DNA from 4 places in the Geodermatophilus sp. URMC 63 genome. Region 1 is predicted to be linked to each of the others. Evidence: riboswitches for the same ligand, from Rfam matches in the RefSeq annotation. Region 1 holds a riboswitch; each other region holds the start of a gene.
What was found. Region 1 has a riboswitch for cyclic di-AMP ahead of ACWIZO_RS18950 (hypothetical protein). Riboswitches for the same ligand answer to the same signal wherever they lie in the genome.
Positions count from the first base shown of each region.

Region 2: it holds a riboswitch for cyclic di-AMP, as region 1 does, so the genes downstream of both, ACWIZO_RS07490 (aggregation-promoting factor C-terminal-like domain-containing protein) here and ACWIZO_RS18950 (hypothetical protein) in region 1, are expected to answer to the same signal.
Region 3: it holds a riboswitch for cyclic di-AMP, as region 1 does, so the genes downstream of both, ACWIZO_RS16230 (C40 family peptidase) here and ACWIZO_RS18950 (hypothetical protein) in region 1, are expected to answer to the same signal.
Region 4: it holds a riboswitch for cyclic di-AMP, as region 1 does, so the genes downstream of both, ACWIZO_RS17195 (LysM peptidoglycan-binding domain-containing protein) here and ACWIZO_RS18950 (hypothetical protein) in region 1, are expected to answer to the same signal.

Region 1 is NZ_CP199956.1:3,864,210-3,871,672, forward strand. It holds gene ACWIZO_RS18935 (bifunctional 3'-5' exonuclease/DNA polymerase) at 1-1,186, shown strand, start outside; gene ACWIZO_RS18940 (MFS transporter) at 1,190-2,599, opposite strand; gene ACWIZO_RS18945 (ArsC/Spx/MgsR family protein) at 2,657-3,166, opposite strand; cyclic di-AMP (ydaO/yuaA leader) riboswitch at 3,348-3,485, shown strand; gene ACWIZO_RS18950 (hypothetical protein) at 3,769-4,782, shown strand; gene ACWIZO_RS18955 (DUF993 family protein) at 4,853-6,892, opposite strand; gene ACWIZO_RS18960 (Gfo/Idh/MocA family protein) at 6,889-7,463, opposite strand, start outside.
Region 2 is NZ_CP199956.1:1,535,295-1,542,757, reverse strand. It holds gene ACWIZO_RS07510 (FAD-dependent monooxygenase) at 1-608, shown strand, start outside; gene ACWIZO_RS07505 (cytochrome P450 family protein) at 650-1,930, shown strand; gene ACWIZO_RS07500 (TcmI family type II polyketide cyclase) at 1,927-2,757, shown strand; gene ACWIZO_RS07495 (VOC family protein) at 2,789-3,214, shown strand; cyclic di-AMP (ydaO/yuaA leader) riboswitch at 3,447-3,604, shown strand; gene ACWIZO_RS07490 (aggregation-promoting factor C-terminal-like domain-containing protein) at 3,853-4,461, shown strand; gene ACWIZO_RS07485 (EAL domain-containing protein) at 4,649-5,887, shown strand; gene ACWIZO_RS07480 (NAD-dependent epimerase/dehydratase family protein) at 5,981-6,880, shown strand; gene ACWIZO_RS07475 (GNAT family N-acetyltransferase) at 6,903-7,463, opposite strand, start outside.
Region 3 is NZ_CP199956.1:3,305,710-3,313,172, forward strand. It holds gene ACWIZO_RS16210 (TM0106 family RecB-like putative nuclease) at 1-483, shown strand, start outside; gene ACWIZO_RS16215 (carbohydrate kinase family protein) at 505-1,407, opposite strand; gene ACWIZO_RS16220 (hypothetical protein) at 1,678-2,187, shown strand; gene ACWIZO_RS16225 (DUF222 domain-containing protein) at 2,244-3,437, opposite strand; gene ACWIZO_RS16230 (C40 family peptidase) at 3,629-4,141, opposite strand; cyclic di-AMP (ydaO/yuaA leader) riboswitch at 4,154-4,287, opposite strand; gene ACWIZO_RS16235 (hypothetical protein) at 4,661-4,816, shown strand; gene ACWIZO_RS16240 (DUF4352 domain-containing protein) at 5,070-5,705, shown strand; gene ACWIZO_RS16245 (serine hydrolase domain-containing protein) at 5,944-6,366, shown strand; partial or broken gene ACWIZO_RS16250 (serine hydrolase domain-containing protein) at 6,485-7,135, shown strand; gene ACWIZO_RS16255 (MBL fold metallo-hydrolase) at 7,176-7,463, opposite strand, start outside.
Region 4 is NZ_CP199956.1:3,500,779-3,508,241, forward strand. It holds gene ACWIZO_RS17185 (dihydrofolate reductase family protein) at 1-246, opposite strand, end outside; gene treZ (malto-oligosyltrehalose trehalohydrolase) at 248-2,002, opposite strand; gene ACWIZO_RS17195 (LysM peptidoglycan-binding domain-containing protein) at 2,115-2,717, opposite strand; cyclic di-AMP (ydaO/yuaA leader) riboswitch at 2,723-2,888, opposite strand; gene treY (malto-oligosyltrehalose synthase) at 3,102-5,456, opposite strand; gene glgX (glycogen debranching protein GlgX) at 5,453-7,463, opposite strand, start outside.

The sequences.
Region 1 (7,463 bases):
GGTCGCCGCGGAGATGACGCACGCCGGGATGCCGTGGCGGGCCGACGTCCACGAGCGGCTAATCACCGACGCGCTCGGGCCGCGCCCGCCGGCCGGCGTCCGCCCGCCGGTGCTGGAGCGGCTGGCCGGCGAGGTCCGCGCCGCCCTGCGCGCGCCCGCGCTCAACCCCGACTCGCCCGGCGACCTGCTGCGCGCGCTGCGGGCCGCCGGGCTGCCCGTGGACGACACCCGGCAGTGGACGCTCGAGCAGGTCGACCACCCGGCCGTCGCGCCGCTGCTCGAGTACAAGCGGCTGGCCCGGCTGCTGTCCGCGCACGGCTGGAGCTGGCTGGAGACCTGGGTGCGCGGGGGCCGGTTCCGGTCGGCCTTCCTCCCGGGCGGCGTGGTCACCGGGCGGTGGTCGGCGCAGGGCGGGGGAGCGCTGTCGGTGCCCGCACAGGTCCGTCCCGCCGCGGTGGCCGACGACGGCTGGGCGTTCGTGGTCGCCGACGTCGCCCAGCTCGAGCCGCGGGTGCTCGCGGGCATGAGCGGCGACGCGGCGATGGCCCAGGCGGCGCGCTCGACCGACCTCTACCAGGGCATGGTGGCCGACGGCGCCGTCGCCACCCGGGCCGAGGCCAAGCTCGGGGTGCTCGGCGCCATGTACGGGGCCACCCGCGGGGAGAGCGGCCGGATGCTGCCGCGGCTGGCCCGCCGCTACCCCCGGGCCATCGGCCTGGTCGAGGACGCCGCCCGGGCGGGGGAGCGCGGCGAGGTGGTCGCCACCCTGCTCGGCCGCGGGTCGCCGCCGCCGACCGGCGCCTGGGCCGAGCGGGCGGTCGGGCTCGGCGAGGCACCCGACGAGGACGGCCCGCGGGAGGACCGCGACCGCGCCCGCCGCGCCTGGGGCCGGTTCACCCGCAACTTCGTCGTCCAGGGCACCGGCGCGGAGTGGGCGCTGTGCTGGCTCGCCGACCTGCGCAACCGGCTGTGGCGGCTGGGCAGCGGGCCGCCGGCGCAGCGGCCGCACCTGGTGTTCTTCCTGCACGACGAGGTCGTCGTCCACACGCCCGAGCACCTGGCCGACGAGGTCGCCGGCGAGGTCCGGGCCGCCGCGGTCACGGCCGGGCGGCTGCTGTTCGGCGGCTTCCCCGTCGACTTCCCGCTTGACGTCGCCGTCGTCCGCTCCTGGGCCGACGCCGGGTGAGGGTCAGCGGACGGCGGCCGGCTCGGAGGCGGGGGCGGTCGCCGCACGGCGGCCGGTCAGGGCGGTGACGACGGCGGTCAGCAGGCAGACGACGACGCCGGTCGCGGCGATCGTCGTGTAGCCGCCGGCCGCCGGGGCCGCCGCGCCGGCCGGGGTGGCCGAGGCGAGCACGGTCGCGGTGAGCGCGCTGCCGACGGCGAAGCCCACGTACCGCAGCACCTGGTTGAGGCTCATCGCACTGCCGGTCTCCGCCGGCGGGACGGCCGCCACCACCAGCGCCGGGAACGCCGCGAACGCCGCCCCGACGCCCAGCCCGGCCACCGCCATGACGGCGAACAGCTGCCACAGGTCGGTGCGCAGGAACGCGAACAGGACGAAGGCCACGCCCTGCACGAGCGCCGCGACCGGCAGCACCCGGGCGTGCCCGGCACGGTCGGCGAGCAGCCGCGCGAGCCGGCCGCCCACCATGCTGGCCGCCGAGAACGGCAGGAGCACCAGCCCGGCGACGACGATCGAGGTGCCGAAGCCCGCGCCGTCGGCCGGCGGGGCCTGGGCCAGCACCGGCACCGCCGCCAGCAGCAGGTAGTTCGACAGCCCGACGAGCAGCGCCGCCGAGTGCGCGGTCAGGGCCACCCGGCCGCGGGCCAGCCGCAGGTCGACCAGCGGCTGCGGCGTCCGCGACTCCCACCAGACCCACAGCGCGAGCGCCACCACCGAGGCGGCGGCCAGCCCCCACAGCAGCGGCGACGTCACGCCCCAGGTCTCCGCCTCGCCCAGCGCCAGCAGCAGCCCGCCCACGCCGGCGCCGAGCAGCAACGCGCCGACCACGTCGAGCCGCCGCCGCGGCGCCGCGGCCGGCGGGGGCAGGACGACGGCGGCGGCGGCCAGCGCGGCGGCGCTCACCGCAGCCCCCGCCCAGAACGCGGCGTGCACCCCGCCGAGCTCGGCCACCAGGCCGGCCAGCGGGTAGCCCAGGCCCACGCCGGTGACGACGGTGACCGACAGCGCGGCGATGGTCGAGCGGGAGGTGTCGCCGGTCAGGGCCTCGCGGGCGGTGGCGATGGCCAGCGGGGTGAGCCCCAGGCCGAAGCCCTGCAGCGCGCGGCCGGCGACCAGCCACCCCAGGCCCAGGGGGAGGGCGGCCAGGACCCCGCCGAGGGTCACCACGCCCAGCACGGCGACTATCACCCGGCGGCGGTGCGGGCCGTCGCCGAGCCGCCCGACCACCGGGGTGGCCACCGCGCCGACCAGCAGCGTGACCGTCAGCGACCACTGCGCGTCCGGCAGCGACGCCCCGGTCGACGACGCGATCGCCGGGACCAGCGGCGCGCCGAGGCTGGAGATGACGGCGACGACCGTCCCGACGAAGACGAGCGCGGCGACGAGCGCGCGGGGTGACCGGGAGACCGCCATGCTCCCGAGCTTCCCAGGACGTTGCACAGCGCAACCGCCCGGCGGGTCAGCTCTGCGTCACAGCAGCCGGTCGAGGTCGTCGGGGCCCGGGCCGGTGCCGCCGGAGTCGCGCAGCGGTGAGTCCTCGGGCCGGTCGTCGTCCGGCGGCTCGGCGGCCACCGGCCCCTCGGCGTAGAGGGTGTCCGGGTCGCGGGGGTCCATCTCACGGGGACCGCGGGCGGCGGCGACCACCTCGGACAGCGTGCCGCCGTCCCGGGCCACCCACGCCCGGCCGTCGTCGCCGAGGACGATCGGCCGCTGGATCAGCCGCGGGTGCTCCACGAGCACGCGCACCCACGCGTCGGCGTCGCGCGGGGCGTCGGGCAGCCCGAGCTCCGCGGCCAGCGGGTCGCCGAGGCGCGTGACGTCCCACGGCTGCAGCCGGAGGGCGGCCAGCGCGGCGCGCAGCTCGGCCTCGGTCGGCGGGTCGTCGAGGTAGCGGCGCAGGGAGTACTCGACACCGGCCCGGTCGAGCTCGTCGCGGGCGGCGCGGCACGTCGAGCACGAGGGGTTGAACCAGACCTCCACGCCCCGACCCTAGGGCCCCCTACTCCGGGGCCCCTACACCACCGGGCTGCCGATCGGCGCGGACGCAACCACCATCACCCGACGAAACGCCTGTCGACTTGTTGTCACGATGTGCAATCCGCCGGTAGCGTCGCGTCGTCCGTCCGGTCGTCGTCCCCCGTCGGGGGAGGCCGGGGGACGCCGCCGAGTCGCCCGCTGGGGCGAGCCGGGGACCCACCGCAGTACTGGGGTGAATCCCCTCCTGGCCGCGTGCCGGGAGAGGTAGGGCCGCTTCCCGCCCGAACCCGTCAGCTCACCCGGTAGGCGGCTCACGGGAGAACGGAGAGCCGCCGGATGGCGCGCGCCTGCACTGCTGCCCGCACCGCTGCACCACCCCGTCCGATCCGGCTCCGCCCCGTCCCGGCGCGCCCGCGCACCTGACCGTCCGCGGCCGTCCGCCCCGGACGCCGTCCGCGCGCACACCAGCCCGGGCACCCTCCGCCCGACCGGCCCCGCGCCGCGCTGCCCCGGTGTGCCCGCGCCGGCCCGGCGCGCCCACCGGCCGTGCCGCCCGCCCAAGCCGCAGCCCGCTGCGCCCCGCACCCGCCTGGAGCACCCGCACCATGGACCCCCGCACGACCACGTCCGGCCGGTCCGCCGAGCGCCGCGGCCGCGCCACCGGCCGCCGCCGTCCGGCCGCCGCCCGCCGTCCCGGCCTGCTCCTCGGCGTGGCCGCCGCCGGCGCCCTGCTGGTCAACGTCGTCGTCGGCGGGGACCCCGCCGCCTCGGCCGGCGCCGGAGACCCGGGGTCGGCCGCCGTCGCCCAGGAGCTGGGCCTGACCGCCGAGGCCGGGACGCTCGCCGCGGGGGCGGACGCGCAGCCGGCCGAGGACCTCCAGCCGCTGGAGGACCTGGCCGCCAGCCGCAGCAGCCGCGCGGCCGAGGAGGCCACCGCGCAGCAGGCGCAGGCCGCCGCCGACCAGGCCGCGCTCGAGCAGCAGCGCGCCGACGAGGCCGCGGCAGCCGAGGCCGCCGCGCTCGAGCAGCAGCGCGCCGAGGAGGCCGCGGCAGCCGAGGCCGCCGCTGCGGAGGCCGCCGCGGACCGGGCCGCCGCCGAGGAGGCCGCCGCTGCCGAGGCCGCCGCGGCGCAGCGGGAGCCGGAGGCGGCTCCGACCTCCTCGGCCGCCGCCGCGTCGGCCGCCGCCGCGTCGGCCACTGCCGCGTCGGCCACTGCCGCGTCGTCCACCGCGGGCTCGGGGACCGCCGCCACGGCGACCGCGCGCATCACCAACACCGCCGGGCCGGTGCAGGCCGTCGTCCAGGCGGCCGCGAACGCCGTCGTCAGCAACGTGGCCGGCGCGGGCTCGATCACCCTCGGCGGCACCCGGGCCAGCGCCACCGACCCGGGCGGCCACCCGTCGGGCCTGGCCCTGGACTACATGGTCCTGTCGAACACCGCCCTCGGGAACGCGATCGTCCAGTACCACGTCGCGCACTGGGACGAGCTCGGCGTCGACTACCTCATCTACCAGCAGCGGATGCTCAGCTCGCCGGGCGGCAGCTGGTCGGCCATGGAGGACCGCGGCAGCGCCACGGCCAACCACATGGACCACGTGCACGTGAACTACACGGGCTGACGCGACCCCTGACGCGGCCCCCCGCGCCGGGCCCGGCCGGCCCTCCCCCTGGCCGGCCGGACCCGGCTGCTCATCCCCGGACGCCCGCGGCGGCGGCGAACGCGGCCGCGGTCCGGGCGGCGACGACCGCCGGGTCGGCGTCCCACAGCTCCTGGGAGAACACCTCGACCTCGACGTCGCCGCGGTACCCGGCCGCCTCGACCAGGGCGCTGGTCCCCGCCAGGTCGACGTGCCCGTCGCCGGGCAGGCCGCGCGACACCAGCACGTCGGGCCCGAGCGGGGTGACCCAGTCGGCCACCTGGTAGGACGCGATCCGGCCGCCGCGGCCGGCCCGCGCCACCTGCGCGGGCAGCTCCGGGTCCCACCACACGTGGTAGGTGTCGACGACGACGCCGACCGCCCCGGCGGGGAACTGCTCGGCGACGTCGAGCGCCTGCCCGAGCGTGGAGACCACGCCGCGGTCGGCGGCGAACACCGGGTGCATCGGCTCGACCGCCAGCACCACGCCGGCCGCGGTCGCGTCGTCGACCAGCGCGCCGATCGCGTCGCGGGCCCGCTCCCGGGCGCCGGGCAGGTCGCGGTCGCCGTCGGGGAGGCCGCCGGCGACGAGCACGAGGACCGGCGCGGAGCCGGGCGCACCGGCCGCGGCCAGCGCCGCGGTCTCCTCGATGGCGCGGCGGTTCTCGTCGAGCGCCGCGGTGCGGGCGGGGCCCGGGGGAGCGGTGAAGAAGCCGCCCCGGCACAGGCTCGACACCCGCAGCCCGGAGTCGGCCACCAGCGCGCACGCCTTCTCCAGGCCCACCTCGGCCACCGGCTCGCGCCACAGCCCGATCGCGCCGATGCCGGCCTCGCGGGTGACGGCGAGGGCGTCGACCAGCGACGCGTACTTGACCGTCGCCTGGTTCAGCGACAGCCGCGGGTGCGCGCTCACGAGACCGGCTCCAGCACCGGGACGTCGACGCCGGCCAGCGCCAGCAGGCCGTTCCACCGGCGCGCGGCGAGCTTCCGGGTCCTCCAGGGCACCGGCCGCGTCGGCCAGCCGGACCACCTCCGACAGGTGCGGCAGGCTGCGGGCGCTGTGCAGCCCGCCGACCATGCTGAACGCCGGCTGGTGGCCGTTCAGCCACGACAGGAAGGCGATGCCGGTCTTGTAGTACGCCGTGGGCGCGGCGAACACCTGCCGCGACAGCGCCTCGGTCGGCCCGAGCAGTCGCCGGTAGCCGGCCGGATCGCCGGCGTCGAGCGCGGCGATGGCGGCGCCGGCCACCGGCGCGATCGCGGCGAACGCGCCGAGCAGCGCGTGCGACGAGTGCTCGCCGTCGCCGGCGATCAGGTCGACGTAGTGGAAGTCGTCGCCGGTGAACAGGTCCACGCCGGCCGGCAGCCGCCGCCGCAGCGCGACCTCGGCGTCGGCGTCCAGCAGGCTGGTCTTGATCCCGCGCACCCGGCCGGCGTCGCGCTCCATGATGCGGACGACGACGTCGGCGGCCGCCCCGGTGTCGGGAGAGCCGAAGTAGCCGCGCAGCTGCGGGTCGAACGCCTCGCCGAGCCAGTGCAGCAGCACCGGCCGCCCGGCCCGTGCCAGCACCTCGGCGTAGACCCGCTCGTAGTCGGCGGGGCCCTCCGCGGCCCGGGCGAGGTGCCGGCTGGCCATGAGCACCACCCCGGCGCCGCAGTCCTCTGCGTGGTGCAGCTGCTCGACGTAGGCGTCGACCACCCGCGCCAGCGGGACGACGTCGTCGGTGAGGTGGTCGGTGGTGACGCCGACCACCAGGGCGCCGCCCACCGACCGCGCCTCGGCCGCGCTGCGCCGGACCAGCTCGCGGGTGGCCGCGGTGTCCAGGCCCATGTTGCGCTGCGCGGTGTCCATCGCGTCGGCGACACCCAGGCCCCACGACCACAGGTGGTGGCGGAAGGCGAGGGTGGTGTCCCAGTCGACGTCGGCCGGGGCGCCGGGGACGTTCTCCCCGGTGACCCGCGGGACGACGTGGGCGGCGGCGTAGGCGGTGCGCGACCGCAGCGGCGCGGACGGGCGGCGGACCGCGGCCGGCTCGCCGAGCGGCAGGAGCCGGGTGCGCCCGTCGGCGTCGAGCAGGACGGCGGTGCTCATCGGGCCGGCACCCCGCTCCCGATCGTCACGCGGCGGCCGGTCGCCGAGCTCTCCAGCCCGGCCTCGGCCAGCCGCACACCGCGGGCGCCGGAGGCGAAGTCGTAGGGGTGGGGGCCGTCCTCGACCACGTGCCGGACGAACTGCTCCCACTGCACCTTGAACCCGTTCTCGACGGGGTCGTTGTCGGGGACCTCCAGCCAGCCGGCCCGGTAGTCGCGGCTGTCGGGCACGTCGGGGTTCCACACCGGCTTGGGCGTGGCGTTGCGGGGCTGGATCCGGCAGCCGAACAGCCCGGCGACGGCGCTGCCGTGCGTGCCGTCGACCTGGAACTCGACCAGCTCGTCGCGGTCGACCCGCACCGCCCAGCTGGAGTTGATCTGCGCGACCACACCGCCCTCGAGCTCGAAGATCCCGTAGGCGGCGTCGTCGGCGGTGGCGGCGTAGGGCTCGCCGCGCTCGTCGACCCGGCTGGTGATGTGCGTGGTGGCCTTGGCGTACACCGACTCGACCCGGCCGAAGAGGTCCTCAAGCACGTAGTTCCAGTGCGGGAACATGTCGACGACGATGCCGC
Region 2 (7,463 bases), 2.3 Mb from region 1:
TGGACAGCTACGAGGCCGAGCGCCGTCCCGCCGGGAAGATGATCGTGGACCGGGCCGTGGCCATCGCGTTCACCGACGAGATGGACATGGCCGACGAGAAGGCCCAGTTCCTGCTCGAGATGCAGATGACCATGAACTACGCCGGCAGCCCGCTGGTCGGCGAGATGGCCCCCGGCGGCTTCCCCGCCGGGCCGGAGCCCGGGCACCGCGCGCCGGACGTGCAGGGCCTGCGGCGCTTCGGCGTGGCCCACCCGCTGCGGCTGTTCGACCTGACCCGCGGCACCCGCTCGACGCTGCTGCTGCACGCCGACGCGGGTGCCCCGGAGGAGCAGGTGCTCGCTCTGGAGAAGCTCGCCGTCGGTGTGCGGCAGCAGACCCGCGGCGAGGTGACGGCCTACCTCCTCGCGGCCCCCGACGCCCGGGTGCCCTCCCTGGTCGACCTGCCCGTCGTCCGCGACGCCGGAGGGGCCTTCGCCGCCGCCTACGGCACCGCGGGCGCGGGGACGGCGGCCTACCTGGTCCGCCCCGACGGCCACGTCGGCTTCCGCAGCCGCCCGCTGGACGAGGACGCCCTGCGCGACCACCTGGCGGGGGTCTTCGCGCAGTGACCCGACCGCACCCCACGCCCACCCCCACCCGAGGGAGACCCATGACGCAGACCGCTGACCCCGCACCGAGCACGGCGGACGACGTCGTCCCCGGCGCGGAGATCTACACGCCCGAGTTCCGCGCCGACCCCTACCCGGTCTACGCCCGGCTGCGCGCCGAGCGCCCGGTCGTGAAGGTGCGGACGCCGCGCTTCGACTCCTTCCTCGTCACCCGCTACGACGACGCCAAGCAGGCGCTGTCGGACCCGCGGCTGTCCAAGGACCTGTACCGCGCCGGGGACACCTACCTGGCGGTGTTCGGCGAGAAGGCGCGGCAGATCAACACCAACATGCTCAACTCCGACGAACCGGAGCACAGCCGGCTGCGCCGCCTGGTGACCCAGGCGTTCACACCGCGGCGCATCGAGGCGATGCGGCCCCGCGTGGAGGAGATCGTCGAGGGCCTGCTGGACCGGATCGCACCGCGCGGCGCCACCGACTTCGTCGACGACTTCGCCCTCCGGCTGCCGCTGGCGGTCATCGGCGACCTGCTCGGGATCCCCGAGTCCGACCACGAGGAGATCCTGGCCGGCACCCAGGTCATCCGGACCGTCGGCACCGGCGGGCGCAGCCCCCAGGAGGACCGGGCCGCCATCGGTCAGGCGCAGTCGCGGCTGCACGCGTACTTCACCGGCCTGGTCGCCGCCAAGCGCGAGCAGCCCGGCGAGGACCTGGTCAGCGCCCTGATCGCCGCCCGCGACGGGGACGGCCGGCTCTCGGAGGCCGAGCTGGTCTCCAGCGCCTTCCTGCTGCTGTTCGCCGGCTACCAGACGACGTCGGACTTCCTCGGCAACGCCGTCGTCGCGCTGCTGACCCACCCCGAGGAGCTGGCCGAGCTGCTGCAGGACCCCTCCCGGATCCCGGACGCCGTGGAGGAGCTGCTGCGCTTCGACGGGTCGGTGCCGGTGTCGAGCTTCCGCTTCGCCACCGAGGACCTCGAGATCGGCGGGGCCGCCGTCCCGGCGGGCTCGATTGTCACCATCGTGCTCAGTGCGGCCAACCACGACCCCGCGCTGGTCCCCGACCCGGACGAGCTCGACCTGAGCCGGGGCCCCACCTCGCACCTGGCCTTCGGCCACGGCATCCACTACTGCCTGGGCACCGCCCTGGCCCGGCTGGAGGCGACGACCGCACTGCGGCGGATCCTCGTCCGCCTGCCCGACCTGCGCCTCGACGTCCCCGTCGAGGACCTGCAGTGGCTCCCCGCGGCCTCGGCCTTCCGCGGGTTGCTGGAGCTCCCCCTCCGATTCACCCCCACTCCCGTCCCTGGAGGCACGCGATGACCCAGACGACCCCGTCGACCAGCACGTCGGCCGACCCGGCGGCCGACGCCTCGACGACGCCCACGGAACCGCCCTGGGCGAACGACACGGTCGAGTTCACGAACACGTCCACGGCGCCCGCCAGCTGGTCCTCGGCCTCGTGGCGGCCGTTCCGCAACGTCATCGTCTGCCGGATGGTCCCCGGCACCGAGGACAAGGTGGGGCCGGTGTTCGCCTACTACGACCGGACGACCCGGCCGCAGGACATGGGCGTCGTCGGGCGCGTCCTGCTCTCCTACGAGGGCCTGTACCTGCACGTCATCGAGCGCAAGGAGGACCCGGAGGTCTCCGGGCAGCGCCGCGGCCTGCCGGCGTTCCAGGCGATCGCCGAGGCCATCGCCCCCTACGTGACGCCCTACCCGAGCTACTGGCAGAACCCGTCGCACTCCGTGGCCAAGCAGTTCTACTCGTGGGTGCCCGAGGGTGAGGTCTCCCCCGACCGGGAGATGACCGTCATCGTGCAGCGGATGAAGCCGGGCACCGAGGAGGACATCGCTCGGGTGTTCGCCGAGTCCGACGCCGGCGGGCTGCCGACGGAGACCGGCGTCACCGGCCGCTGGCTGTACTCGATGGAGGACGTCTTCGTGCACCTCCTGGAGCAGGACCGCGTCAAGGCCGCGGCCGTGCGGGAGAACCACGAGTCGATGCGACCGGCCTTCGCCAAGGTGATGGCCGACCTCGCCCCCTACGTCAGCCCGTACAACCCGGAGACGTGGCAGACCCCACGCGACTCGGTTGCCCGGGTGTTCCACCGCTGGACGGCCCCGGACTGGACACCCGGGGACTGACGATGCCGACCGACCGAGAAGAGGTCTCACCATGAGCTTGCGCGGGATCGCGTCGCTCACCTACTGGGCCGACGACGTGGCCGCGGCCACGGCCTGGTACACGGAGGTCCTGGGCTCGGGGCCCACCTTCACCCGGCCCGGACCCGACGGGCGGCTGAGCTATGCCGCGTTCGACCTCGACGAGAGGACCCGCCTGGCGATCGCCGCCCGTACCGCCGCCCCGTTCAGCGCGGCGTTCGAGCCGGGCGGCGTGATCGGGAACTGGTGGGTGGACGACCTCGACGCCGTCCTCGAGCGACTCGCCTCGATGGGCGCCAAGGAGTACATCCCCCTCACGCCGCACGGGCCGGTGGTCAGTGCGGCCGTCGTCGACCCCTTCGGCAACGTGGTCGGCCTCGTCTCCGACCAGCACCCCGCCGCCGACTTCCGGCGTGGGGCGCCGCCCTGGAACGCCTGACACCGCACGCTGCCGGCACCGCGACCGCCGGGACCGCTGGGTCCCGGCGGTTGCGGTGCGTCCGGGCCCCGGTGGTCGCGGGGCGTGACGTCCCGAGTGCGATCCGGGGCGTGGCGTCGGCCTGTCGCACCGCGGGTCGACCCGTTTCAGGTCACGAGATTGTCACGGACCGGTCCCGTCCTTAGCGTTTCCGCGTCCGGCCGGGCGTCTCGCCTCCGTCCCGGGGGCTCCCTGCCGGATGCCGCCGAGTCGCGTCCACACCGTGGGCGCGAGCCGGGGACCCACCAGTACCACCGGGGTGAGTCCCGCTCCCGGCCGTCGCCGGGAGCGGGTAGGGCACTCCCAGCCCGAACCCGTCAGCTCACCTGGTAGGCGGCCCGGGGAGAACGGAGATCACTCGCGCCTGGGGCACCGCCCCCGCGCGTCCAGGTCCGGGACCGTCGCGCTCCCGCCTGCCCACGTACACGCACCAGCCGTCGTACGGCGCCGTCCGCCGGGCCCCGTGTCCGGCCGCTGCCGCACGCCCGGCTGTCGAGCCCTGCCCGCCCGGGCACCGCGCGCACGGCGTGGTGCCCGCAGCCCATCCCGACCGCCGCGGCGCCGATCGACGGTGACCGCGTCTCCAGGAGGACGTCTCCATGCACGCACGCACCGCTGTCGAGCACACCTGTGCCCAGAACGCCCCCGCCGCCGCGCCGCCGCGCCGCCGCGCCCTGCTCCTGCTGACCGCCACGGGGGTCATGACCCTCGGCCTTGCCTTCGGCGGCCAGGCGGTCGCGCAGGCCGACGAGTGGAACCCCGGCGACCGCGGCTCCACGGGGCAGTGGGGCGGCAACCGGGACGGCGCGCCCGCGGCCGTTCCCGCGCCGGCCCCCGCGCCGGCACCGGCCCCCGCGCCCGCTCCCGCCCCCGCGCCCGCTCCCGCCCCGGCCCCCGCGCCGGCACCGGCCGCCACCGGCGAGCAGGCGTACAAGGACTACGCCGCCGGCCAGGTCGGGAACAGCACCCAGTTCGGCTGCCTCGACGCGCTCTGGGAGGCCGAGAGCGGGTGGAACCCCAACGCGCAGAACCCCACCAGCACCGCCTACGGCATCGCGCAGTTCCTGGACTCCACGTGGGCCAGCACCGGCATCGCCAAGACGTCGGACCCCTACCGGCAGATCGACGCCGGCCTGATCTACATCGAGAACCGGTACGGCAGCTCCTGCGCCGCCTGGGACTTCCACCAGGCGAACAACTGGTACTGATCCCCTGACCGCCGCGGGCCCCCTCTCAGCAGCGGGAGCGGGCCCCCGGCGCAGGCGTCCCCGCGGTCCCTCCCGGGAGGCGCCTGCCGGACCGTCTCACCGGTCCGGGTGAGATCGGCTCCCGGCCGTTCCAGGTGTCCGCCCCCTGCGTCGATGCAGAGGAGGACCCTCCGGACGGGAGCACACGATGGCCAGGAAGCGCACTGACGCCGAGCAGCAGATCGCCGACCTGCTGCGCACGGCGAGGACGTCGCTGCACATGCCCGTGGCGTTCCTGACGCGCATGGACGGGACCACCCAGCACCTGGAGGTGGTCGACGCCCGCGTGCCGGTCCTCGTCCAGGAGGGCGCGAAGGTCGTCCAGGAGACGTCGTTCTGCCAGAAGATCCTCGACGGGGACCTGCCCCCCGTCATCGACGACGTGAAGCGGTACCCGCTGGCGATGTCGCTGCCCTCGGCGCGCATCCCGCGGATCCGCAGCTACGTCTCGACGCCGGTCCGGCTGTCCGACGGCAGCCTCTACGGCACCTTCTGCGCCTTCGGCTTCACCTCCGACAAGGAGCTCACCCGGCGCGACGAGGCCCTCATGGAGGTCCTCGCGTCGGCCGCCTCGGTGATCATCGAGCCCGAGCTCCGCGCGCAGCAGCGCCGCGACGACATCGACGGCCGGCTCGACCCGCTGATCACCTCCGGTGGGCCGACCGTCGTCCTGCAGCCGATCGTCGACCTGGCCACCGGGGACCGCGTGGGCGCCGAGGCGCTCAGCCGCTTCCCCGCCGACTGGGGCAAGGGCCCCGACGTCGTCTTCGAGGAGGCGCACAGCATCGGCCGCGGCCACGAGGTCGAGCTGCTGGCCCTGCGGCGCGCCGCCGAGCACCTCGACCGCGTCGACGGCTACGTGGCGATGAACGTCTCGCCGCAGACCCTGCTGACGCCGGAGTTCTCCGCGCTGCTGCACACGCTGCCGCTGCACCGGGTCCTGCTCGAGCTCTCCGAGCACGACCCGGTCGCGGACTACGACGCCCTCGGCAGCGCGCTGCTGCCCTTCCGCGCCGGGGGCATGCGGCTGGCCATCGACGACGTCGGCGCCGGCTTCTCCTCGCTGCGGCACATCGTGGTCACCGCCCCCGACGTCATCAAGATGGACCGCAGCATCGTCAGCGGCCTGACCACCGACCCCGTGCTGACCAAGCTGGTGGAGTCGCTGGTCACCTTCGGCCACGGCTGCGGCGTCACCGTGGTCGCCGAGGGCATCGAGACCGCCGAGGAGGCCGCGGCACTGCTCGGGCTCGGCGTCGACCTCGGGCAGGGCTGGCACTTCGGCCGCCCCGGGCCACCGGAGGCCCTCGCCCCCGCCGGCCCGGAGCCCGCCGTCCCCGGGCCCCGGCCGGCCGGCCTCGCGCACCCCGGACTCCTCCCCGCCTGAGCGGCACCCGTCCGCCCCGCGCCGCCGGCCCTCCCGGGCGCGCGCGTCCTCGGGCAGGGTGGGTCGCGGTCGCCACCGGGGAGAGGAGCCGACGTGCGGGTGTACGTCACGGGTGCCACCGGGGCCATCGGGGGGCACGTCGTCCCGGCCCTGCTCACCGCCGGGCACGAGGTCACCGCGCTGGCGCGGACACCGGCCAAGGCGGCGGGCCTGGCCGCGCTGGGCGCCGTCCCGAGCGGGGTGTCGCTGTTCGACCGTCCGGCGCTGAGCGACGCGTTCGCCGGCCACGACGCGGTCGCCAACCTCGCCACCGCGATCCCGACGCCGTCGACGTTCCTCCGACCGTCGGCCTGGGCGGCCAACGAGCGGGTGCGCCGCGAGGGCTCGGCCGCCGTCGCCGCGGCGGTGCGGGCGGCCGGGGTCGGCCGCCTCGTCCAGGAGTCGATCACCTTCCTCTACCCCGACCGCGGGGCCGGGTGGATCGACGAGGACGTCGCACCCGACCCCTTCCCGCTGGCGGAGGCGAACCTCGCGGCGGAGGAGAACGCGCGCGGCGTCGCGAACAGCGTGGTGCTCCGCTTCGGGCTCTTCTACGGGCCGGGCTCGGGGCACACCGACCTGCTGCTGCGCCTGGCCCGCCGGCGCGTCGCCTTCGTCGCCGGCGCACCGGGGGCCTACCTGTCCTCGATCCACCTGGCCGACGCCGCCTCCGCCGTGGTCGCCGCCCTGGGCGCACCGGCGGGGCTCTACGACGTCGTCGACGACGAGCCGGTGACCCGCCGTGAGTACGCCGCCGCGCTGGGGACGGCGGTCGGCCGGCGGCCGCTGCTCTCGCTCCCGGGACGCGCCGCCGCACTGGCCGGCGGGCCGGCCGAGTCACTGGTCCGCTCGCAACGGGTCAGCAACCGCAGGCTGCGGACGACCACCGGCTGGGCGCCCCGCTTCCCGTCCGTCCGCGACGGCCTGCTCGCCGGCGTGGCCGTCGCGCGGTGAGCGGCGGCCGCGCGCCGCGGTCCTATCCGGTGGGGCCGCCGTCGCCCGGCCGGCGCAGCAGGTAGACGACGTGGTCGGGCGGGTCGACCGGGTTGTCCGGCGTCAGCGGGCCCTCGGCGACGCGGGTGAACCCCGCCTTCTCCAGCGCCCGCCAGGACGCGACGTTGCCCGCGGCCACCGGCACCAGGACGGCGTCGGCGTCGGGGTACGCCGCCCAGCAGTCGGCGACGAAGGCCCGCAGCACCGCCGCGCCCGCTCCCCCGCCCCGGACGTCGGGCTCGCCGATCAGGTAGTCGATCGACAGCGCCCGCGGCGGGACGTCGACCACCGGCGCGAGCTCGGCGAGGTACCCGGGCTCGTCGGAGAGGCGGTAGCGCTGCACGAGCCCGACCGGGCGGCCGCCGGTGCACACCACCCACACCTGCGTGCCGTCGCGGCCGTCGATGCTGGGACCGAAGTCGGCCTCCACCGCCTCGGGCGTGGTCTCGTGCGCCCACCAGCGGGCCACCTGCGGCTCCTCCAGCCAGCGGGTGAGCAGCGGGAGGTCGGCGCGGGTGAGGGGACGGAAGGTGACCGGGCCGTC
Region 3 (7,463 bases), 560 kb from region 1:
GGGCTGGCGGTGCGGTACGTGGAGCACGCCTCGCCCTGCTCGGCGTCGTCGGAGGCCGAGGCCGCGGAGGTGGCGGCGCTGTGGCGGTCGCTGCAGGGCGTCGGGTGGGTGGACGCCGAGGGCGTCGAGCGGCCGCTCGGGCCGGACGACGTCCTCGTGGTGGCGCCGTACAACAGCCAGGTCGGGCTGATCCGCTCGCTGCTGCCCGACGGCGCGCGGGTGGGCACGGTCGACCGGTTCCAGGGCCAGGAGGCGCCGGTGGTCGTGTACTCGACGACCTCGACCTCGGCCGACGACGCGCCCCGCGGGGTGTCGTTCCTCTACGACCTCAACCGGCTCAACGTCGCCGTCTCCCGCGCCAAGGCGTTGGCGGTGGTGGTGATGAGCCCGCTGCTGCTCGACGCCGCCGTCCGGACGCCGCAGCAGCTCCGGCAGGTCAACGCGCTGTGCCGCCTGGCGGAGATGGCGGCCCGCGCCGGCTGACCCGCCGAGCCCGCGTGGGGGTCACGGCGGCGGCTGGCCACCGACCACCCCGGCGACCACGGCCGCCGCCGCGTGACCGGAGCGGACGGCGTCGAGCACGGGCACCCCGGCGCGCCAGCCGGTCAGCACCCCGGCGACGAACGCGTCCCCGCACCCGGTCGTGTCGCGCAGCCGCCCCTCCGGCAGCGGGTCGACCGGCACCTCCCACGAGCCCGCCGTCGTGACGACCCGGGTGGGGCGCGCGCCGGCGTGCACCAGCACCAGCCCCGGTGCCCAGCCCGGCATCTCGTGGCCGTCCAGGCCCAGGACCGCGGCCTCGGCGGCGTTGCAGGAGAGCAGGTCCGGCCGCAGCCCGGTGAGCAGGTCGACGTACGCCGCGGCACCGTGGCGCCCGATCCGCGTCGCGGCGGCGACGTCCGCACTGACCGGCACCCCGAGGTCGTGCGCCGCCGACGCCGCGGCCCGCACCGCGGCGGGGAAGCGCAGCAGGTCGTAGCCGTCCACGTGGACGACGGCGGCACCGGCGAACCACTCCGGACGGACGTCGGCCGGCTCCAGGCCGCCCTCGCCGCGATCGGTCAGCAGCGTGCGCTCGCCTCCGGGGTGCACCAGGACCGTCGACAGCGGCGCCCGGCCGCGGCGCGCCACCGCCACCTCGACCCCGCGCGCGGCCAGCCCGGCCAGCAGCCCGTCGGCGAGCGGGTCCGCACCGGCCCAGCCCGCCAGCCGGGCCGGCGCGCCGAGGCGGACGACGCCGGCCGTCACGTTGGCCGGTGCCCCGCCGGCCGCCGTCGTCCGCACCACCCGCTGCTGCCCGCCGACCACCAGGGGCGCCGACAGCTCGAGCAGTTGGTCGGCCACCAGCTTGCCCACCGCCACCACCGGGCCCCGGCCTGCGGGGCGCGGCCACCCCGGACCGTCCACGGGGTCAGCGTGCCGTGGGGCCGACACCGTCAGCACGTGGACGACGCCACCGGCCCGGGGAGCCGCGGCGCCGGACGCCACCTCCGCGTCGCCGTGCGACCACGGAGAGGCGGGCACGCCGGTGCGGTGGGTGCAGGCGGAGGTCAGGGACCCGGCGATCGACGCCCCACGGGCGCCCTCCGGCCCGTAAGCTCCCCGCTTCATACGGGCGGCCCGGACGTCACCGGAGCCGCCCGTGGTCACTGCCGAGTCGTCCGGAAGAAACCCCACATGGCCGACAGCCGCACCATCCCCCCTCCCTCCGACCGCCACCGGCACGCGCACCGGCCGGTGCCGAGACGCCGCCGGTCTGCGCTCCTGATCGCCGGCATCGCCGTCCTGGTGGCCGCCATCGCGGCCGCGCTGGTCCTCGCCTCGGGGGACGGGACCGACGAGGCGGACGCCGCCGATCGGGCCGTTGCGAGCCCGGCGGCGAGCACGACCCCCGTGGCGAGCAGCGAGAGCAGCCCGCCCCCCACAGCACCGGCTCTGAGCGCCGAGGAGACGGCGAGCACGCCAGACGTCCCCGAGGAGTTCGCCGCGGCCCTGCAGCAGATGGGGATCCCGCTCGACGCCCACACCGGCTGGGTCGTCGCGCAGGGGATCTGCGTCCGGCTGGGGCAGCCGGAGTACGACCAGTTCAGGATGTCCGAGGGCGTCGAGCGGCTCTTCCCCTCCGTGGAGGACGAGCAGGCCCACGACTTCGTGGCCATGGTCGCCGAGTCGGTCTGCCCCGTCTGACACCACCTGCCCGGCCCGCCGGCGGGTGTGCCGGACAGGCCGCCGGCGGCGGGCCGTCAGGCGGCGCGCAGCAGCGGTGCCAGGGTGGTGATCTCGGTGCCGTCGGGCCGCCAGGTGCGCCATCGGCCGTCCGGTCGTCGTTCGACGCGGAAGCCGTGGTGGACCTTCGTGTGGTGCCGCTCGCACAACAGCGCCGAGTTCTCCAGGTTGGTCTCGCCGCCGTCGATCCAGTGAACGAGGTGGTGAACGTCGCACCACCACGTCGGGGCTCGGCAGCCGGCGAACACGCAGGCCTGGTCGCGCAGCTCGACCGCGCGGCGCAGGTGGCGGTCGGCGAGGCGTCGTTCGCGGCCGAGGTCGATCGGAGCGCCGTCCGGGCCGAACACGACCCGGGAGACGGCGCCGTCACAGGCCAACCAGCGGGCCCGCGCCGCGGAGATCACCGCGCCGAACCTCATCCGCCCGGCACCGTGCCCGGTGGCGGGGTCGGCCAGGTCGTCGAGGTCGATCACGACCGCCACGTGCGGCTTGACCGTGCGCAGGGTCGGCAGGCCGCCGGCGGCCAGGGCGTTGTCGGCCAGCTGCACCAGGGCGTCGCCGAGCCGCTGGGCGCGGGTGCGCTCGTCGCCGGCGGGCCGGTCGGCCTGCGCGAACGACTCGACCGCCGCCTGCAACCTCTCCCCACCCACGGCGTCGAGCTCCCCGCGGATCGACAGCGACCCGTCGGCGTGCTTCGACAGCGTCAGCCGCCGCCCCTCGGTCGGGTCCGGCTCGGGCCCGTCGGGATCGAGCCGCGTCAGGTAGTGCCGCACCGCGCTCACGAAGTCCGCATGGGGGTGCTCGACGGCCAGCCCGGTGAGCACCGCGTCGATCTCCACCAGGTCCACACCACGCTCGGCGGCCGCGGCCAGCCGCTCGGGCGTGAGCACCACCGCGGCCACGCCCACCTGCTCGGCCGACACCAGCCCGGCGTCGTGCGCCTCGGCCAGCGCCGGCAGGTGCCCGAGCACCCGCCCGTTGCCCACCAGCCGGGCGGCCGCGGCGGCCGAGAGCCGGCAGTGGCCACGCAACCAGGACCGCATCGACCTCAGCCCGTCGCGCTCGGGTGCCTGCCGGTTCTCCGCCACCCGCGCCAGCCGGGTCAGCCGGGCGTCGATCCGGTTCCGCTCGGCGACCGCAGCCGCGATCTCGTCCAGGACCTCCGCGTCCGTCAGCGCGGTGGTGTCACCGACCGCGTCAATCGAACACATGTACGGAGTCTAGTCCACAGAGGTGGGCGGATCAACCTGAAAGCCCAGCTCAGAGCCCGATTTGCGGTCGTTGCCGGGTGACTGGGTCCGTTCGGACGCCGCTGCGAATGCAAGCGACTGGTGACGGCTGCGTCCGGACGTGACGGTGCCCCGGCCGGGGAGTCCGGCCGGGGCACCGTCAGGGCTGTCCGTCAGGCGACCCGGCGGGCGCCCACGTAGCTCGGCATGGAGTCGAGGTTCACCACCGCCACCGGCTTGCCGGCGGTCGAGGCGTGGACCATCTGACCGTTGCCGATGTACATGCCGACGTGCGAGACCGGGCTGTAGAAGAACACCAGGTCACCGGGCTGCAGGTCGGCCTTGGCCACCGGCGTGCCGAACGTCGACTGGGCCTTCGAGGTGCGCGGGATCGAGATCCCGGCCGCCTTGTAGGAGAAGCTGGTCAGCCCCGAGCAGTCGAAGGAGTTCGGGCCGGTCGCGCCGTACACGTACGGGTCCCCGACCTGGGCCAGCGCGGTGTCGACGGCGACCTGGGCCGCGCTGGAGGACGCCGCGGCCGGCGCGGCGGCCACGGCCGTGCCAGCGCTGTCACCCGCAGCAGCCGAGGCCGGCAGGGGGGAGAGGGCGATGCCGGCTCCGGCGATGGCCGCGACGGCGATGCCGCGGAACGAGCGACGAGCGATGGACGTGCGTGCAGTCGTCATCGACGACGGTTCTCCTGTTCTCCACGATCGCCTGCCGGGTTAGCTGACGGGTTCGGACGGGGGAGTCGCCCGGCGCGACGAGTCGCGCTTCACCCCAGTGCTCAGGTGGGTCCCCGGTCCGGGTACCGGCTGGGTGCCGGCATCCGGTTCGGCGTGTCCGGCGGGTGTCACGCGGGAGGTGACGAAGGGCCCTGGCCGAACCGCGACGACGGTAGGTAGGGGATGTGGAGCCCTCAACCGGCCCGGGGGATCGCCACGCCCGGACCACCTTGCTGGACTTGACAAGTACCGGAAATCCGAAACGCCGTGCTGAACTGCGGATATGTATCGACCTGTCGCCCTCTCACGGGCCCCTCGTGCGGGCTGACACGCAGGTCGGCGGTAAAAAGGACATAACGGTGCGTCCGAACGCTGAGTCAGCGGTTCGCCACGAGGACAGTGATCAGGACGCCGGGATCCGCACGGTTGCCGTGCCCGTTCACCGGGCATCGGGACAGCAGTCGACAGGAGGAGGACCCCGTGGGGATGTTGAGGAAGCTCGTGGCTTCGGGCGTCGCCGCCAAGGTGGTGCAGGAGCTCCAGAAGCCGCAGAACCAGGCCAAGATCAAGCAGTTCATCCGCGACTACCAAGCCAAGAACAAGAGGGGTGGAGGCGGCGCAGCCGGTCGCTACTGACGCCCACCCTGCAGCACCCCTCGCGACCCCCGTCCCCGGTACCCGGGACGGGGGTCGCGCCATGTTCAACGGGCGAGGCGGCCGTGTCGACGGTGACTGGTGTGTCGCCAGTGCGAGTTGGGGACGACTCGGTCTCGGTACATCCGGGATCAGAGACACAGGCGTGTCACGGTTCCTGCGTTCGCTCCCGACGCGGCGCCGTCACACAGCGCACGGCCACCTCCGCCGTCTGGGCCTCACACCAGGGAATGCCATGACCCAGCCGACCTACAGCCCGCCGCCGCCCGCCGCTCCGGCGCCCGAGCCCGCGAAGAAGCCCTTCTACAAGAAGGCATGGTTCCTCGTCCTCGCCGCGATCGTCGTCATCGCGGCCTTCGCATCACAGAAGGGCGGCGCCAGCACCAGTGATGCGGCATCGGGTGACTCGGCTGCCGGTGAGTCGGCGGCCCAAGGGCCGACCGACGCGGTGGAGCAGGAGTCGACCGACTCGGCGACCGTCGGTATCGGTCAGCCGGCCGCCGATGGGGACTTCCAGTACGTCGTCAACGGCGTCGACTGCAGCCAGACCCAGATCGGCGACCAGTACTTCAACACGACCGCGCAGGGCCAGTTCTGCCTCGTCGACCTGACGATCACCAACATCGGCAGTGAGTCGCAGAGCTTCCTCGGCGACAACGCGACCCTGTTCAACGCCCAGGGGCAGGAGTTCAGCGCCGACACCGAGGCCGCGATCTACCTCGAGAACGCCGACTCGCTGTACGAGGACATCAATCCCGGTAACACCCTCAACACCAAGGTCGTCTTCGACGTCCCGGCCGGCATGGTCCCCAGCTCCATCGAGCTGCACGACTCGATGCTGTCCGGCGGTGTCACCGTCGCCCTGCAGTAACCCGATTGACCGCAGGGGGTCTCGCCACGTCGGCGAGGCCCCCTGTCTCGTCTCATGGTGGCCGCCGGCGTCAGGAGCGCAGGCTGCAATCGACCTCGGGCGCTGAGAGGGATCCGTCCCATCCGAACACCCGGTCCCGCCGGCGTCCGGACACGGCGCCGTTGCGCCACCCCTGGTCACGCGCCAGCCTGACGCCGGGGCCACCGCAGAGTCGCGGCGGACCAGCCGAGGAGGGGGCATGAGCAGGGACATCGACGGCAGCCGGATCGACGCGGTGCTCGCCGACGCGGTGCTCGCCGACGCGGTGCAGAGCGGAGCGGTGCCGCACGTCGCCGCGATCGCCGCCGACCGGGACGGCGTCCTCTACGAGGGCGGCGCGGGGGTGCGGGTCGCCGGGGAGTCCGACGACCCCGTGGGCACCGGCACCCAGTTCCGGATCATGTCCATGACGAAGATGGCCACCACCACCGCCGCCCTACAGCTGGTCGAGCGCGGCGACCTCGACCTCGCCGCGCCGGTCGAGGAGTACCGCCCCGAGTTCGCCGCCGTCCAGGTGCTCGAGGGCTGGGACGGCGACACCCCGCGGCTGGTCCCGCCGGTCAGCCGGGCGACCGTCCACCAGCTGGTCACCCACACCACCGGCCTGGGCTACTGGTTCTAGAGCGCCGACCTGCTCCGGTACGAGACGGTGACCGGCGTCCCCAACGTCGTCCCGGGCTCGGCCGAGGCGTTCAAGGCGCCGATGGTGGCCCACCCCGGGCACCCGGTTCGTCCACGGCATCAACACCGACTGGCTCGGCAGGGTCGTCGAGGCCGTCGCCGGCACCACGCTCGACGAGGTCGTGCGGACGGGGATCACCGAGCCGCTCGGGATGGCCGACACGATGTTCCGGCCCGACGAGAGCCGGAAGGCCGACTGCGTCGCCATCCAGACCCGCGGCGAGGACGGCCGTTGAACCGCCGTCCCCGAGATCCTCAACCAGGAACCCGACTGGTGGGCCGGCGGACACGGCCTGTACTCGACGCCGCGCGACTACACCCGCTTCGCGCGGGCGCTGCTGCGCGGCGGCGAGCTCGACGGCGAGCGCATCCTGTCCGAGGAGACGGTCGACCGGGCCTTCACCAACCAGATCGGCGACCTGGGGTTCCCCGCCGAGATCCCCACCGTCGACCCGCCGATCACCGACGGCCTGCGGGTCGGGCCGGGCTGGACGTGGGGCCACGGGCTGCTGCTCAACACCGAGGACCAGCCGGGCCGCCGCCGGGCCGGCACCGGCGCATGGGCGGGCCTGTTCAACACCCACTTCTTCATCGACCGCACCACCGGCGTCTGCGCCTCGATCTACACCAACTCCCTGCCCTTCATCGAGCAGGACGGCGCCTGGCGGGTCTACGGCGAGTTCGAGGAGGCCCTCTACGCCGCGCTCTGAGCACGCGCGGGGGACGGCGCGCCGTCCCCCGCGCCTCGGCTCAGGCCCGGCAGCCGATGGGGCCGCCGTGGAACGCGACCATGTCCGGCCAGATGGCCGTCAGCGGCAGCCGCTCGCCCAGCGGCCGGCCGTCGAGCTCGGCGTACGCCCGGTGCAGGTTGCCCACCAGCCGCTCGGACTCCTGCCAGGCCGCGTAGGGGTTGTCCGCGTGCCGGCGCGCGGTCTCCAGCGGCGACCACCCGGCGGCGTGCCCCTCCCGCGCCGCCGCGTCGACGAAGGCCGCGTAGCCCGCGAGGTCGTCGAGCAGCCGGGTCACCTCCGCGCCGCG
Region 4 (7,463 bases), 360 kb from region 1:
CCGGTAGCCCTCGGCGGCGGCCGTCCCGTGGCCGACGAGCACGGCGTCGGCCAGCGCCCGCAGCACCCGGAACACCCTCTTGTCGCCGGGGGAGCCGAGCCCGGCGCTCCTGCCCTCGACGGTGATCGCCCCGTCGAGGGAGGTCACGAAGTCCACCCGCACCGACCGGCCGGCCGGCAGCGCGTAGGCCGCCACCAGGTCCTCGTCGGACAGCTCGGCTCCGGGGGTCGGCAGCAGCCGGCGCACGTCAGGCGGTGGTGAGCACGGCCGCGCTCTCGGCCGGCACGGTCACCGTCGTCCCGTCGAGCGCGGGCAGCTCACCGCTGGCGAACAGGACGTCGTGCGCCGGCACGTCGAGGTCGACCTCGCGGGGCTCGCCGGAGAGGTTGGCCACGATGCGCAGCGACCCGCGGTGCACCACCAGCCACCGGTCGGCGTCGTCCCAGCTGACCGCTACCGACGACAGGTCGGGGTCGACGAGGTCGGGGTGGGCACGCCGCAGGGCGATCAGCGCGCGGTGCACGCCGAGCAGGTGCGCGTGCGGCTCGCGCTGCACCTCCGACCAGTCCAGCTTCGAGCGCCGGAAGGTCTCGGGGTCCTGCGGGTCGGGCACCTCGTCGGCGTCCCACCCGTGCCCGGCGAACTCGCCCTTGCGCCCCTCGGCCGTCGCGCGGCCGATCTCCGGGTCGGTGTGGCTGGTGAAGAACTGCCACGGCGTCGAGGCGCCCCACTCCTCGCCCATGAACAGCATCGGGGTGAACGGGCTGGTCAGCACCAGCGTGGCGCCGACGGCGAGCAGGCCGGGGGAGAGGGACGCCGAGACGCGGTCGCCGATCGCGCGGTTGCCGATCTGGTCGTGGTCCTGCAGGTAGCCGAGGAACTTCCAGCCCGGCAGCGCCGCGGTGTCCACCGGGCGGCCGTGGTGCCGGCGGCGGAAGCTCGACCAGGCGCCGTCGTGGAAGAAGGCGCCGGTGAGCGTCTTGGCCAGCCCGGCCAGCCCGGCCGCGGCGAAGTCGCCGTAGTAGCCCTGCCCCTCGCCGGTCAGGGTCGAGTGCAGCGCGTGGTGGAAGTCGTCGCTCCACTGCGCGGAGATGCCGAGGCCGCCGGCGATGCGGGGCGTCACCGTCCGCGGGTCGTTGAGGTCGCTCTCGGCGATCAGCGTCAGCGGCCGGCCGACGGCGACCGACAGCCGGTCGACCTCCTGCGCCATCTCCTCGAGCACGTGGGTGGCGCGCTCGTCGACCAGCGCGTGGACGGCGTCCAGCCGCAGCCCGTCGACGTGCATGTCACGCAGCCACGTCAGCGCGTTGTCGAGGATGTAGCGCCGCACCTCGTCGGAGTCGGGGCCGGAGAGGTTGACCGAGCTGCCCCAGGTGTTCGCCCCGCCCTCGCTGAAGACCGGCATGAACAACGGCAGGTAGTTCCCGGACGGACCGAGGTGGTTGTAGACGACGTCCTGGACGACGCCGAGGCCGCGCTGGTGGCAGGCGTCGACGAAGCGCTGGTAGGCCGCCGGGCCGCCGTAGCTCTCCTGCACCGCGTACCAGAGGACGCCGTCGTAGCCCCAGTTGTGCGTGCCGTCGAAGCCGTTGACCGGCAGCAGCTCGACGAAGTCGACGCCGAGGTCGACGAGGTGGTCGAGCTTCCCGATCGCGGCGTCGAGGGTGCCCTCGGGCGTGAAGGTGCCGACGTGCAGCTCGTAGACGACCCCGCCGGCCAGCGGGCGGCCGGTCCAGGCGCGGTCACCCCACGTGTACGTGGCCGGGTCGTAGCGGCGGGACAGGCCGTGCACGCCCTCGGGCTGGCGGCGCGAGCGCGGGTCGGGACGGGGCGTGTCGTCGTCGCCGAGCAGGTAGCCGTAGTCGGCCTCGGGTGCGGCCTCGACCTCGGCGCGCCACCAGCCGGCGTCGTCCCGGCGCATCTCGTGCACCGTTCCGTCGACCTGCAGCCGGACCCGCTCGGGGACCGGCGCCCAGACGGCGAACTCGACGGGTGCGGACATGCGGGGGCCTCCAGGGGTCGTGCGGGGTGACCGGAGGTTCTTGCCCGCCCACCGGCGGGCCAACCGCTGCGGCGGCAGCCGGGGGAGCGCGTCCCCCGGCTGCCGCACGGCGTCACGGGAGCTGCAGCACCTGGCCGACGAAGATCTGGTCGGCGTCGCTGACCGTGCCCTGGTTCAGGTCGAACAGGGCCTCCCAGGTCGTGCCGTGGGCCGCGGCGATCGTCGACAGCGTGTCGCCGGCGGCGACCGTGTAGCTGCCACCCGCCGGCCGGTCGGCCCGCGACGCGGCCACGGGCTCCCGCTCCGCCGGAGCGGGAGCGGCGGCCGGCGCCGGGGCGGGCGCCGCGGCCGGAGCCGCACCGGCCTCGGGCGCGGACGGGTTCAGGGCCTTGCCGCAGGTCGGCCAGGCGCCCGGGCCCTGGGCGTCGAGGGTCTTCTCACCGACGGCGATCTGCTGGGCCTTGGTCGCCAGGTCGGCGCGCGCGGCGTAGGCGGTGCCGCCGAAGGCGGCCCAGGTGCTCTGGCTGAACTGCAGGCCGCCGTAGTAGCCGTTGCCGGTGTTGATGCTCCAGTTGCCGCTGGACTCGCACTGGGCGACGGCGTCCCAGTCGTTGGGGGCGGCGGCCGAGGCGGGACCGGCGGCCACGCCGAGCGCGGCAGCGGCCACGCCGGTCGTGAGGACGGCACGGCGGAGCAGGGAGGTGGACGTGCGCATGGGGGGACTCCGATCCGCCGCCTGCGAGGTGAGCTGTCGGGTTCGGAGCGATCGGTGCCCCGGCCACACGTCGTGCGGCCTCACCCCAAGGCGCTGCCCGGTCCCCGTGACCGTGGTGGCAGGCGCCGGAATGGGTCCCCCACCCCCGTCCTGGATGTGCAGTGGAACGGAGGCCGGCGGACGGGGTTCGGCGGACCGGCTCCGGCACGCGGCTCTCTGTCGGCCGGGTGCGCGGTCGAACGTAACGACTGGGTCACGGGACGGCACGTCCGTCCCACCGGTCCCGGGCGTGTCGGCCGTCCTCCCGGGGCGCGGCCGGTTCCGAGACCTGCTGGTCACACCGCTGCAAGTGGCCGTTGCCCCTGCGGCGGTGTGAACCCGCTCTCAGTCGCGGACCAGCAGGGCCACCGGCAGCCGGGCGAGCAGCTCGCCGACCGGGACGCCGTCGGCGTCGGAGACCACCCGCGTGCCGGTGAGGACGTCGCGCCAGGCGCCGGTCGGGAGGGCCAGCGCCGTGTCGCCCCAGCCGGTGGCCGCCAGCCCCACGGGCAGCCGGGTCGCCACGGTCACCGCGCCGTCGCCCCCGTCGGCGCCCCGGTCGAAGGCGACGACGTGACCGGCGGCCGACCCGGTGACCTCCACCGGGCGGTAGCCGGTGAACAGCTCCGGGGAGTCCCGGCGCAGCCGCAGCACCCGGGAGACGACGAGCAGCTTGGCCGCGCCGGTGTCGTCCACCTCGGGGACCCAGCCCTCGCCGAGCCGGGCCAGCAGCTGCCGGCGCAGGTCGTAGTCGACCGGACGGCGGTTGTCCGGGTCGACCAGCGAGCGGTCCTCGAGCTCGGTGCCCTGGTAGACGTCGGGGACGCCGGGCATCGTCAGCTGCAGCAGCTTCTGCGCCAGCGCGTTGGACCGCCCGGCCGCGCCGACGCGGTCGACGAACGCCTCGATCTCGCCGGTGGTCGCCGGGTCGTCGTAGGCGGCGTCCACCAGGGCGTGCAGCTGCGCCTCGAAGGCCTCGTCGACGTCGGTCCACGTCGTCGACAGGCCCGCCTCACGGGCGGCCTTCTCGGCGTAGCCGTGCGCCCGCTCGCGCGACAGCGGCCAGGCGCCCACCAGGTTCTGCCACACCAGGTGCGCCAGCGGCCGGTCGGGCAGCAGGTGCCGGGACAGCCACCCGCGCACGAGGTCGGCCCACTCGGTCGGCACCTCGGCGAGGACGGCGAGCCGGGCCCGGGTGTCCTCGCTGCGCTTGGTGTCGTGGGTGGTCAGCGTGGTCATCGACTCCGGCCGGCGCTCGGCCCGCCGCCCCTGCGCCGCGTGGAACTCCTCGACCGTGGAGCCGAACCGCGCCGGGTCCCCGCCGACCTCGTTGAGCACCACGAACCGCGCCCAGCGGTAGTAGGCACTGTCCTCGACGCCCTTGGCCATCACCGGGCCGCTGGTCTGCTCGAAGCGGGTGGCCGCCTCGGTGCCGGCCTGGGATAGCACCGGGTAGAGGGCGTCCACGGCGGCGACCAGGTCGGGCCGGCGGTCGCGGACGGCGGCCACCGCCGCGTCGAGGTGCTCGCGGCCGTCGGGCAGGTAGGAGCGGTAGACGCCGAAGGTGGCCAGCAGCTCGGCCAGCGCCTCGGTCTGCCGCTCCCGGTCCACGCCGGGCAGCGCGCCGATCACCCGCACCAGCCGGGCGACCTCCGACCCGAGGATCCCGTCGGTCACCTCGCGCTTGCAGTCGTGCACCAGCCGCGCGTAGTCGACCTCGCGGCTCGACAGCTCGGTGTCCAGCGCGGTCAGCGCCGCCTCGCCGGCCGGGTCGACCAGCACGTCGTCGACCTCGGCGAGCGCGTCGTAGCCGGTGGTGCCCGCCGTCGCCCAGCTCTCCGGCAGGTCCTCATCGGGCTCGAGGATCTTCTCCACCACGGTCCACCGGCCGCCGGAGGCCTCGGCCAGCCGGTCCAGGTAGCCCTTGGGGTCGGCGAGGCCGTCGGGGTGGTCGATCCGCAGCCCGTCGACGGCGCCGCCGGCCACCATCCGCAGCACCGTCGCGTGGGTGGCGTCGAAGACCTCGGGGTCCTCCACCCGCAGCCCGGCGAGGGTGTTGATGGCGAAGAACCGGCGGTAGTTGAGGTCGGAGTCCGCGCGCCGCCAGTCGACCAGCTCGTAGTGCTGCCGGTCGTGCACCGCCTGCGGCGTCCCCTCGCCCGTGCCGGGGGCGATCGGGAAGCGGTTGTCGTAGTACCGCAGCTCCCCGTCCACCACCTCCAGCTTCTCCACGTCGTCGGCCGAGCCCAGGACCGGGATGCGGACCCGGCCGTTCCCGGAGTCCCAGTCGACGTCGAACGCCGAGGCGTGGGGGCTGTCGCGCCCGTGCTGCAGCACGTCCCACCACCACGGCGCCTCGGCCGGGTCGGCCACGCCCATGTGGTTGGGGACCAGGTCGAGCACCAGGCCCAGCCCGTGCTCGTGCAGCGCGGCGACGAGCCGGTCGAAGCCCGCCTGCCCGCCGCGCGACTCGTCGACGTGCGCGTGGTCGACGGTGTCGTAGCCGTGCGTGCTGCCCGCCGCCGACCGCAGCAACGGCGAGGAGTACGCGTGGCTGACACCGAGGTCGGCGAGGTAGCCGGCCACGGCCGCCGCGTCGTCCAGGGTGAAGTCGGCGGTCACCTGCAGCCGGTAGGTCGCCGTCGGGACGGCCCGCCGGCGCTCGAGGGCGGCGTCCGTCCCCTGCGGAGCCTCGCTCACGGCGCCGCCATCAGCACGACGGTGGCGCGGGCCCCGACGGTCACGGTGTCCCCGGCCTTGACCTGCACCGCCTCCACCTCGCCGAACTCGGCGGTGTCGACCACGACGGTCCAGCCCTCGGCGTACTCGCCGGGGGGCAGCGTGTAGTCGATCGGCTCGTGGGAGGCGTTGAAGGCCAGGTAGAAGCAGTCGTCGAGGACGTCCTCGCCGCGCTCGTCGGTCTCCCGGATGCCGTGCCCGTTGAGGTACATGGCCAGCGACTTGGCGAAGCCGGCGTCCCAGTCCTCGTCGCTCATCAGCTCGCCGCCAGGGGTGAACCAGGCGACGTCCTGCACCGGGTCGCCCTCCTCGCGGCGCACCGGCCGGCCGTGGAAGAATCGGCGGCGGCGGAACGTCGGGTGCTCGGTGCGCAGCCGGGTCACCAGCTTGGTGAACTCCAGCAGCCCCTCGTCGACGTCGCTCCAGTCGATCCAGGTGAGCTCGGAGTCCTGGCAGTAGCCGTTGTTGTTGCCGTTCTGCGTGCGGCCCAGCTCGTCGCCGTGCAGCAGCATCGGCACGCCCTGCGAGAGCATCAGCGAGGCGATGAAGTTGCGCCGCTGCTGCGCCCGCAGCGCGAGCACCTCGGGGTCGTCGGTCGGGCCCTCGACGCCGCAGTTCCAGCTGCGGTTGTGGCTCTCGCCGTCGTTGTTGCCCTCGCCGTTGGCCTCGTTGTGCTTCTCGTTGTAGGAGACGAGGTCGTTGAGGGTGAACCCGTCGTGGGCGGTGACGAAGTTGATGCTCGCCACCGGCCGGCGCCCGGAGTGCTTGTAGAGGTCGGCCGAGCCGGAGATCCGGCTGGCGAACTCGCCGATGGTCGCGTCCTCGCCGCGCCAGAAGTCGCGGACGGTGTCGCGGTACTTGCCGTTCCACTCGGTCCACAGGGCCGGGAAGTTGCCCACCTGGTAGCCGCCGTCGCCGACGTCCCACGGCTCGGCGATGAGCTTCACCTGGCTGACGATCGGGTCCTGGTGCACGAGGTCGAAGAACGCCGAGAGCCGGTCGACCTCGTGGAACTGGCGGGCCAGGGTGGAGGCCAGGTCGAAGCGGAAGCCGTCGACGTGCATCTCGGTGACCCAGTAGCGCAGCGAGTCCATGATCAGCTGCAGCGACTGCGGGTTGCGGACGTTGAGCGAGTTCCCGGTGCCCGTGGTGTCCATGTAGTACTGCTCGTCGCCCTCGACGAGCCGGTAGTAGGCCCGGTTGTCGATGCCCTTGAGCGACAGCGTCGGGCCCATGTGGTTGCCCTCGGCGGTGTGGTTGTAGACGACGTCGAGGATCACCTCGATGCCCGCCTCGTGCAGGGTCCGGACCATGCCCTTGAACTCCTGCACCTGCTGCCCGTCGGTCTGCTGGGCGTACTCGTTGTGCGGGGCGAAGAAGCCGATCGTGTTGTAGCCCCAGTAGTTGCGCAGGCCCTTCTGCAGCAGGGTGTCGTCCTGCACGAACTGGTGCACCGGCATGAGCTCGATCGCGGTGATGCCGAGCGACTGCAGGTGCTCGACGACCGCGGGGTGCGCGATGCCGGCGTAGGTGCCGCGCAGCTCCTCGGGGATGCGCGGGTGGGTCATCGTGAGGCCCTTGACGTGGGCCTCGTAGATGACCGTCTTGTTGTACGGCGTCCTCGGCGGGCGGTCGACGCCCCAGTCGAAGTACGGGTTGACGACGACGGACCTCGGCATGTGCGGCGCCGAGTCGTCGTCGTTGCGCTCGTCGCTGCCGAACCGGTAGCCGAAGCAGGCCTCGTCCCAGTCGATCGCGCCGTCGATCGCCTTGGCGTAGGGGTCGAGCAGCAGCTTGTTCGGGTTGCAGCGGTGCCCCTGCCCGGGGTCGTTCGGGCCGTGCACGCGGTATCCGTAGCGCTGGCCGGGCTGGATGCCGGGCAGGAACGCGTGCCAGACGTAGCCGTCCATCTCGGGCAGCCGGACGCGCTCCTCGTTGCCCTGCTCGTCGAACAGGCAGAGCTCGACC